2 regions of the Pelagibius sp. CAU 1746 genome follow, and region 2 is predicted to be linked to the other one. Evidence: predicted binding sites of a transcription regulator. Region 2 holds the regulator's gene; the other holds the start of a gene.
What was found. Region 2 encodes LexA, which represses DNA repair genes until DNA is damaged. Its sites were predicted from a motif close to ATGTTCTANTTTGGTTC; they were not measured.
Positions count from the first base shown of each region.

Region 1: a site for LexA is predicted at 2,627-2,643, ahead of recA (recombinase RecA). Genes of this name have one in related genera too.

Region 1 covers NZ_JBDOQT010000001.1:2,413,946-2,418,923, reverse strand. The annotation lists gene alaS (alanine--tRNA ligase) at 1-313, opposite strand, end outside; gene AAFN88_RS11465 (invasion associated locus B family protein) at 704-1,321, shown strand; gene recA (recombinase RecA) at 1,442-2,536, opposite strand; gene AAFN88_RS11455 (ATP-binding protein) at 2,738-4,978, opposite strand, start outside.
Region 2 covers NZ_JBDOQT010000001.1:3,047,132-3,052,109, forward strand. The annotation lists gene AAFN88_RS14525 (ComEC/Rec2 family competence protein) at 1-778, shown strand, start outside; gene lexA (transcriptional repressor LexA) at 803-1,537, opposite strand; gene glp (gephyrin-like molybdotransferase Glp) at 1,721-2,950, opposite strand; gene moaC (cyclic pyranopterin monophosphate synthase MoaC) at 2,951-3,427, opposite strand; gene trpC (indole-3-glycerol phosphate synthase TrpC) at 3,437-4,258, opposite strand; gene trpD (anthranilate phosphoribosyltransferase) at 4,255-4,978, opposite strand, start outside.

The DNA.
Region 1 (4,978 bases), 630 kb from region 2:
GGTCCTTGAAGTAGTCGCCGAAGGAGAAGTTCCCCAGCATCTCGAAGAAGGTGTGATGGCGCGCGGTGTAGCCGACGTTTTCCAGGTCGTTGTGCTTACCCCCGGCGCGCACGCACTTCTGCGAGGTGGTGGCGCGGTCGTAGGGACGCGTCTCGTTGCCGGTGAAAACATTCTTGAACTGGACCATGCCGGCGTTGGTGAACAGCAAAGTCGGATCGTTGCGCGGGACCAGCGGCGAAGACGCCACGATCTCGTGCCCGTTGCGCGCGAAGTAGTCCAGAAAGGCGGAGCGGATTTCGTTACCGGTCGTCATAGCAAATAGATATTATCCCTGCGCTTGCATCGCAAGCTGGAACCCTTCTAGTTTTCATCGCAGCGGACGGGCAAAGCGCGCGAAAGCGCAGCGTTGTAGCGCGCCCCAGGAGGGCTGTCCACCGAAAGGCCAGCCTGCCGGCGGCCCCCCGGCGCACGCGGCGCCCGCCCCGCCGCCCCAAGGATTATCCTGGCAATCGCCGGCCCCGGCCCTTATTTCAGGGGCGCGAGACCAAGGGACACAGCAATGCTCTGGCCAAGCCCCGTCCTCAGGAGTTAGTTTCACTTCATGCCTTTACTCTCTGCTTTTATTCGCCCGATCCGGGCAGCCCTGCCGGCTCGTCCAATCCATCGCCGCGCCGCAGGCCTTGCCGCGGCGGCGGCGCTGAGCATGGGCTTGGCGGGCCCGGCCGCCGCCCAGGTGCAGCTTCAGATCCCCGACCAGCCGGCGCCCCAAGGTCAAGCGCCTCAGGGTCAAGCACCTCAGGGGCAAGCGCCCCAGGGTCAGGCTCCGGCCCTCCAGGCCCCCGCCGGCAGCGGCCCGGCGGTCCCCAGCGCGGCCTCGCAGCCACAGCGCTTCGGCGACTGGGTGCGCCGCTGCACGGCGGATCCGCCGCCGGAAGCCTCGCCGCCGCCGGCCGGCAAGCAGGAGGTCTGTTTCCTGGTACAGCAGGTCGTGGTCCAGAATGCGCAGAAGCCGGTCTTGTCCATCACTATCGGCTTCTTCGGGCCGGAGCACCAATCCCTGGCCATCATCGACACCCAACTGCGGGTGCCGCTGGCCCATGGCATCCGTGTCGGCGTCGATGGCAAGGAAGTCGGCGGCACGCCCTTCGAGTTCTGTCACCAGCAGGGCTGCCGGGCCTTCCTGCCGCTCTCCGCGGAAATCGTGAGCGCCTTCAAGGCGGGGAACAGCGGCGCCGTTCAGATGCGTTCCAGCGGAGGAGAGCCGGTCAACCTGCCGATCTCTCTGAAGGGCTTCACCGCAGGCTTCGGCAGTCTGGAATAACTCCGCTTCCGACGCCGCAAAACTCCCGGCGCATAGAAAAACGGGCCCCTTTTCAGGGGCCCGTTTCGTTTCTCACTCAGCCGGGACCGGCCGCGCCCCGAGCGGGACCGGGCCGGATCTTCAGGAGGCCTCGGCAGCCTCATCGCCGGCGGCGCCTTCGGCTTCCTCTTCCGGACCCTCCAGCATCGCCGCCGAGACCAGCCCGGCATTCGCCCGGACTTTTTGCTCGATCTGCTGAGCGATCTCCGGGTTTTCCTTGAGAAAGGTCTTGGCGTTCTCGCGGCCCTGGCCGATGCGCTGGCCCTCGTAGGAGAACCAGGCGCCGGCCTTGTCGACGATGTTCGCCTGCACACCGAGGTCCAGCAGTTCGCCGGTCTTGGAGATGCCCTCGCCGTAGGTGATGTCGAACTCCACCACCCGGAAGGGCGGCGCCATCTTGTTCTTCACCACCTTCACGCGGGTCTGGTTGCCGACCACCGTGTCGCGGTCCTTGATGGCGCCGATGCGGCGGATGTCGAGGCGCACCGAGGAATAGAACTTCAGCGCGTTGCCGCCGGTCGTGGTCTCCGGGTTGCCGAACATCACGCCGATCTTCATGCGGATCTGGTTGATGAAGATCACCAGGGTGTGCGACTTGGAAATCGACGAGGTCAGCTTGCGCAGCGCCTGGCTCATGAGGCGCGCATGAAGGCCCGGGAGGGAGTCGCCCATCTCGCCTTCCAGCTCGGCGCGCGGCACCAGAGCGGCGACCGAGTCGATCACCAGTACGTCGATGGCGCCGGAACGCACCAGGGTGTCGGCGATCTCCAGCGCCTGCTCTCCGGCATCGGGCTGGGAAATCAGCAGCTCCTCGACATTGACGCCCAGCTTGTTGGCGTAGATCGGGTCGAGGGCGTGCTCGGCATCGACGAAGGCGCAGGTGCCGCCGCCCTTCTGGGCCTCGGCCACCACGTGAAGCGCCAGGGTGGTCTTGCCGGAGCTTTCCGGGCCGTAGATCTCCACGACGCGCCCGCGCGGCAGACCGCCGATGCCCAGGCCGATATCGAGGCCGAGAGAGCCGGTCGAGATCACTTCGGCCTCGACCACCTGGTCGGCGCCGAGCTTCATGATCGAGCCCTTGCCGAAAGCCCGCTCGATCTGCCCCAGGGCCGCGTCCAACGCCTTTTTCTTGTCCACCGTATCTTTCTCCACCAACCGCAAAGCGCTCTGAGCCATGGGCCAAACTCCCTTATGTCATAGGGGTCGAAGGTCTGCAATGAAGTGAGTTTGTACCAAGTTTGTTCTCATGGATGCAAGAGAAAAGCGGATCAAAATGAGAACATTCGATAGAATTGGAGACAAATTACCCTAATTTTCAGACCGGCGGCCTGTTGCGCTGCGGGATCCGTGGAGGCTTCTTCCAGACGGAATCGGGAACTACTCGCCCAGCACTTCCTTCACCTTGCCGGCGAGCTGCTTGAGGCTGAAGGGCTTGGGCAGGAAGTGGATGCCGGTCTCCTCGTCCAGGCGCTTCCTGAAGCTGTCCTCGGCGTAGCCGGAGATGAAGATGACCTTCAGGTCGGGGCGCGTCTGGCGCACCTCCTTGACCAGGCTCGGCCCGTCCAGGCGCGGCATGACCACGTCGGTGACCAGCAGGTCGATGGGGTCGCCCTCGCCTTCCAGGATCTTCAGCGCCGTCTCGCCGGAGTTGGCCTCCAGCACGTTGTAGCCCTTGTTGCGCAGGGCGCGGGCGGAGAAGGCGCGCACCGCGTCCTCGTCCTCGACCAGCAGCAGGGTGCCGGCCCCGGTCAGGTCGCGGCGCTCCTGCGCCTCGGCGTCCTGCAGCGTGGCGGCGACCACCTGCTCGGCCACCTGCGGCAGGAAGATGGCGAAGGTGGTGCCGCCGCCCACCACGCTGTCGACGAAGACGTAGCCACCGGTCTGCTTGACGATGCCATAGACCGTGGAAAGGCCGAGACCGGTGCCGGCGCCGACCTCCTTGGTCGAGAAGAAGGGATCGAAGATGCGGTCCAGGTTCTCCGGCGGAATGCCGATGCCGCTGTCGACCACCTCGATGACCGTGTAGTTGCCCGGCGGCATGGACTCGTCCTTGGACTTGCGCCGCTTCTCGACCTTCTCGTTGCCGGTGCGGATGGTCAGCACGCCGCCTTCGGGCATGGCGTCGCGGGCGTTGACCGCCAGGTTGATGATGACCTGCTCGAGCTGCCCCTGGTCGGCCTTGATCATGCCCAGGTCGCGGCCGTGGCTCATCTTCAGTTCGATGTTCTCGCCGATCAGGCGGCGCAGCAGGTGCGACAGCTCGGCCAGGATGTCGGTCAGGTTCAAGAGGCGCGGCTGAAGCGTCTGCTGGCGCGAGAAGGCCAGAAGCTGGCGCACCAGATTGGCGGCGCGGTTGGCGTTCTGCTTGATCTGCATGATGTCGGCGAAGGACTGGTCGCCGGGGCGGTGGCGCAGCAGCAGCAGGTCGGAGAAGCCGATCATCGCCGTCAGCAGGTTGTTGAAGTCGTGGGCGATACCGCCTGCGAGCTGGCCGACCGCCTGCATCTTCTGCGACTGCGCGAACTGGCGCTCCAGGTTCTTCTGCTCGGTGGAATCGATGAAGTGCACGACGAAGCCCGCGAGCTTGCCGTCGGCGCCCTCGGTACGATTGACGAAGAGGGTGCAGACCGGCCCCTCCTCGCTGGCCAGGTGTACCTCCAGCGGCGGCACCTGGCGCCGCGCCGGCTGCGGTGCTTCCGGTGCCAGCGCGGTCTTCAGCGCCTCGACATCGCCCTTGGCCACCAGGTCGAAGAGCGAGACCGAGCGCAGCGCCTGGGGCTCACGGCCGACCAGGCGGCTGAGGGCATCGTTGCACTCCTGGATCGTGCCGTCGGGGCCGATCAGGGCGATGCCCGCCGGCGCCCGGGCGAAGAGCTGCTCGAAGCGGTACTCCGATTCCTCCAGCGCCGCGGCCATGGCCATCTCACGCGAGAGATCCCGCACCACCGAGCGGGTGCGATGGACCTCACCGTTCTCGTCGGTCACCAGATCCTGGCGGATCGACGCGCGGAACGTCTCGCCCTTGGCATCCTTCAACAACACCTCGCCCTGGGAGGCCCCCGGTACTCCGAAGGGGTCATAGGGCCGCGCGCCCGCGGGCAGCCCCTCGACAACGTCGTGCAAACGCACGCGGCCCAGTTCGAGGTCGTTGTGGGCCACGCCCAGCCACTCGCACAGCGTATGGTTGGCGAAGAGGAAGCGCCCCTCGGCATCGGCCGAGTAGAAGCCGACCGGCGCGTTCTCCAGCAGATCGACGAAGCGCTCCTGCTCCTCGCGCATGATCTGCTCCATCTGGCGGCGCGGCGTGATGTCGTCCACCACCCAGTAGACGTAGCCCGGATGGTCCGGCAGCGGATAGGCGGCAACGAAACGCCAGTCATAGCCGCCGTTGCCATGGCCGTTGGCGGCGGGCACGCGCACTTCGGCCTGCCCCAGCAGGCCGCGCTTGGCCTGTTCGGCGATCGTTTCGATCTGACGGCGCGCTTCCGGTTCGTCGGCGACCTGCTCCAGCAGCATCTCGGGGATCGGCCGCTCGTCGCCGCCGAAGAAGGTGTCGAGCGCGGCGTTGGCGAGAATCGTGCGCCCGGCGGGCGAGACCACCTGCCACGGCTTCGGCAC
Region 2 (4,978 bases):
GGTGCCGCTGACCGCCTTCTGGATCATGCCATGGGCCGTGCTGGCCCTGCTGCTCATGCCGTTCGGCGGCGAAGCGTTGGGCCTCGTGCCCATGAGCTGGGGCATCCAACTGCTGCTCGGCCTGGCCGGGACGGTCGCGGCCTGGCCGGCGGCCAGCCTGCAGGTCCCGCCCATGCCCGACTGGGGCTTGGGGCTGGCGGTCTTGGGCGGCTTATGGCTCTGCCTCTGGCAGCGGCCGTGGCGGTGCTTGGGGTTGGCGCTGGTCCTCGCCGGGGCGCTCTCTCCGCTGAGCTTCGAGCCGCCGAGCCTGCTGGTCAGCGGCGATGGCCGGCAAGCGGGCCTGCGCGACCCGGAAGGAACCCTCTGGGTCGCCTGGCCGCGCGGCAGCCGCTTCGTGCTCGACAGTTGGGCGCGGCAGTCCTTCGCGACCCAGACCCTCGCCTGGCCGGGCCTCGGGGAAGGGACCGCTGCCGGGTTGAACTGCGATCCCCTCGGCTGCCTCTACCGCGAAAAGGGCTCGACCCTGGCGGTGCTGCGCGACCCGCGCGGCGCGGCCGACGACTGCCGCCTGGCCGAGGTCCTGGTCAGCCTGGAGCCGCTGCGACGCCAGCCCTGCCGCGGGCCGCTGGTGGTCATCGATCGCTTCGATCTCTGGCGCCAGGGCGCTCAGGCGGTGTGGCTGGGACCGGGAGGCCCCGTCGTCAGGACCGTGGCCGGACAGCAGGGCGCACGGCCCTGGTCGCCCTATCCGGCGCGCAACACCTGGCGGAAGAGATAGGCGCAGAAGAGATCGGCGGGAGTCCTAGTAGCGCCTTAGCAAGCCGACGAGACGGCCCTGGATGGCGACGCGCTCGGGCGGAAAGATCCGGGTTTCGTAGTTCTTGTTGGCCGGCTCCAGGGCGATAGCGCCGCCCTTGCGGCGCAGCCGCTTCAAGGTGGCCTCTTCGTTGTCGACCAGAGCCACCACGATGGTGCCGTTCTCGGCACTCTCGCAGCGCTCGATGATCACCGTGTCGCCGTCCAGGATGCCCGCGTCGACCATCGAATCGCCGTCGACCTCCAGGGCGTAGTGCTCACCGCTGCCCATGATGGAGGAGGGCACGTCGACGTAGTTCGAATAGTCGCGCAAGGCCTCGATCGGCGTGCCGGCGGCGATCCGGCCGTAGAGCGGCAATTGGATCGCGTCGCTGTCGTTGGCGGCCTGGGCGCCGGGGATCGACGAGGAGAACCCGCCCCGGATGACCTTGGGGGCGAAGCCGCCGCGGGCGTCGCCGCCCTGGGGCGCCGATTCCGCCGCCGCTTCCTCGGCCTCGCCGGCCATGTCATTGGGCAATCGCAGCACCTCCACGGCCCGGGCCCGGTGCGGCAGGCGGCGGATGAAGCCGCGCTCCTCCAGGCCGGTGATCAGCCGGTGGATGCCCGACTTCGACTTCAGGGCCAAGGCATCCTTCATTTCGTCGAAGGACGGCGAGACCCCGTGCTTCTGCAAGTGGCGGTGGATGAAGAGCAGGAGTTCGTGCTGCTTTTTGGTGAGCATGGATCGATACACCCCAGGGTGTCGTCATTCGTCTTCGAAGCGACACAAAATATGGAACAAAACAAAAACCTGGGCACATGTTCTAGTTTAGTTCTCATATGAGGTCAAGGGCTATGTCAGGAATCGGTCAGGTGCCGCCATCCGCCCCTGCGGCGAGCGGCGGCCTGACGGAAACGCCAGCGCCTAAAGACCGGGAACCATATCCGGAAAGGACAGCACCTCGACCAGGTCGCCCTTGGCAGCGGCGGGGGCGTGGGGCGCCCGGACGATGAGACCGTCCGCGGCCGCCAGCAGCGCCAGCATGGAGGAGTCCTGGCGCCCGTAGGGCGTCACCGTCCGCCGTCCGTCGCCATTCTCGGCGACGGTGGCGCGCAGATAGTCCTGGCGCCGGTCGTTGGGTCCGAGATCGGCGCCCAGCACCATCTGCTGCAGCGGATGGGGCGGTAGATCAAGGCCCAGCAGGGCGTTCAGCGCGGGGCGCGCGTAGAGCAGGGAGCAGACCACGGCGGAGACCGGGTTGCCCGGCAGGCCGATCATCGGCGTCCCGCCCAGTTGGCCGAATATCAGCGGCTTGCCCGGGCGCATGGCGATCTTCCAGAAATCGATTTCCAGGCCCCGCTCGCCCAGCACCTTCTGCACCAGGTCGTGCTCGCCCACCGAGGCGCCGCCCGTGGTGAGCAGCAGGTCGGCGCCCTTGGCGCCGGCCGCGAGCGCCGCCAACTGCTCTTCCTTGTCCGGCGCGATGCCGAGCTGCACCGGCTCGCCGCCGCAGGCGCGCACGAAGGCCGCCAAGGCAAGACCGTTGGAGCTGACGATCTGGCTGGAGCCCAGCGGCTCGCCGGGCATCACCACTTCGTCGCCGGTGGCAAGGATGGCGACACGCGGGCGCCGGCGGACCTGAACCCAGGGGTGGTTCATGGCGGCGATGAGGCCGACGTCGCGGACGCCGAGCAAACGTCCGGCGCGCGGTCCCGGATCGCCTTCGGCGAAGTCGAGGCCGGCGGGCCGCACGTAGTTGCCGGGCTTGCAGGATTCCTTGACCGTGACCCAACGCTCGCCATCTGGGCCGTCGCCGGCCTCGGTGTCTTCCTGGATGACGATGGAATCGGCGCCCGCGGGCAGGGGCGCGCCGGTGAAGATGCGCACGGCTTCGCCGGCGCTCATCTCGCCCTCGAAGAGCCCGCCGGCCGGAACCGCGCCGATGACCTTCAGCGTCGCCGGTACCCTGGCGACATCGGCGGCGCGCACCGCGTAGCCGTCCATGGCGGAGACCGCGTGCGGCGGCTGGGTCACCCGCGCGCGCACCTCGGCGGCCAGCACCCGGCCGAAGGCTTCCGCGATGCTCACCGTCTCGGCGGGCAGAGGAGCGAAGTTCTTGAGGATACGCTCCAGCGCTTCGGCCACGGAAATCATCTACGAAGCCTCATAGGTGCCGGACTTGCCGCCGGCCTTGTGGGTCAGGCGCACTTCGGTGATGCGCATGCCGCGGTCGACCGCCTTGCACATGTCGTAAACCGTGAGCGCCGCCACGCTGACGGCGGTGAGCGCTTCCATCTCGACGCCGGTGCGCCCTTTCAACTTGCAGGTCGCCGTAATGTCGACGGCGTTGCGCGCCTCGTCGAGGGTAAGGTCGACCTTCACCGAGGTGAGCGCCAGCGGATGGCACAGCGGGACCAGGTCCGGCGTGCGCTTGGCGCCCATGATCCCGGCCAGCCGCGCCACCGACAGGACGTCACCCTTCTTCACGCCGCCGTCGCGGATCATCGCCAGGGTCTCGGGCTGCATGATCACGGAACCCTGGGCCGTGGCGGTCCGCTCGGTCACGTCCTTGTCGGAGACGTCGACCATGACGGCCTTGCCCTCGGCATCGAAGTGGGTGAATTCGGCCATCGCTTTTCCTTACGCCGCGTGAACGCGGCCCTGCACCAGCTCGGCGGTGGCGGCGGTGACGTCGTCCTGGCGCATGAGGGATTCGCCAATCAGGAAGGCCCGCGCGCCGGCGGCGGTCATACGCGCCAGGTCGGCCGGCTTGTAAAGGCCGCTCTCGGCCACCAGCAGGCGGTCCTTGGGCACGCGCGGCGCCAACTCCTCGGTGGTCTTCAAATCGACTGCGAGAGTCTTGAGATTACGGTTGTTGATGCCGACCAGCGGCGACTTCAGCTTCAGGGCGCGGTCCAGTTCTTCTCCGTCGTGCACCTCGACCAGCACGTCCATGCCGAGGTCGAGGGCCAGGCTTTCCAGCTCCACCGCCTGGGCGTCCTCCAGGGCGGCCATGATGAGCAGGATACAGTCGGCGCCCAAGGCGCGGGATTCGACGATCTGGTAGGGATCGAGCATGAAGTCCTTGCGCAGGCAGGGCAGGGGCACGGCGTCGCGCGCCATGACCAGGAAGCCGTCGGCGCCCTGAAAGTAGGGCTCGTCGGTCAGCACCGAAAGGCAGGCCGCGCCGCCGGCCAGATAGGCCTCCGCCAGGCGTGGCGGGTCGAAATCGGCGCGGATCAGGCCCTTGCTGGGCGAGGCCTTCTTGATCTCGCAGATGAGCGCGTTGGCCCCGCTGGCGGCCTTGGCCTCCAGAGCGGCGCGGAAGCCGCGCGGGGCCGAGGCCGCGGCGGCGCGCTCTTCCAGCACCTCCAGCGGCGTCACGGCCTTGCGGGCGGCGATCCAGTCGCGCTTGTCGGCGCAGATCTTCTGCAGGACGTCGCTCTTGGGTTTGGCACTCATGCCGGCACCGTCTCGTTGGTGATGCGCACCAAGCGGTTCAGCGCCTCCAGCGCGCGGCCGGAATCGACGGCGTCCGCCGCCAGGGCCACGCCTTCTTTCAGGTCGCCCGCCTTACCGGCGATGACCAGCGCCGCGGCGCTGCCCAGCAGCACGATGTCGCGGTAGGCGCTGTGCTCGCCCTCCAGCATGGCGCGCAGCACCGCCGCGTTGTGCTCGCGGTCGCCGCCGACCAGGTCTTCCATCTTGGCGACCGGCAGGCCGGCGTCGGCCGGCGTGATCTCGAAGGTGGCGACCTTGCCGTCCTTCAGCTCGGCCACCTGCGTCGGGCCCAAGGTGGAGACCTCGTCCATGCCGCCGGCGCCGTGCACCACCCAGGCGCGCTCGTGGCCCAGGTCGCGCAGCACCTCGGCCAGCGGCTCCAGCCACTGCGGCGCGAAAACGCCGATCAGCTGGTGTCTCACCTTGGCCGGGTTGGACAACGGGCCCAGCAGATTGAATATCGTGCGGGTGCCCAGTTCGACGCGCGTCGGGCCGACGTGGCGCATGGCGCTGTGATGGCGCTGGGCCATGAGGAAGCAGGTCCCCGCCTCAACCAGGGCGCGCTCGACCAGGGTGAAGTCGGCCTCGATGTTGACGCCGAGCGCCTCCAGCACGTCGCTGGCCCCGCTCTTGGAGGAAGCGGCGCGGTTGCCGTGCTTGGCGACAGGCACGCCGCAGGCG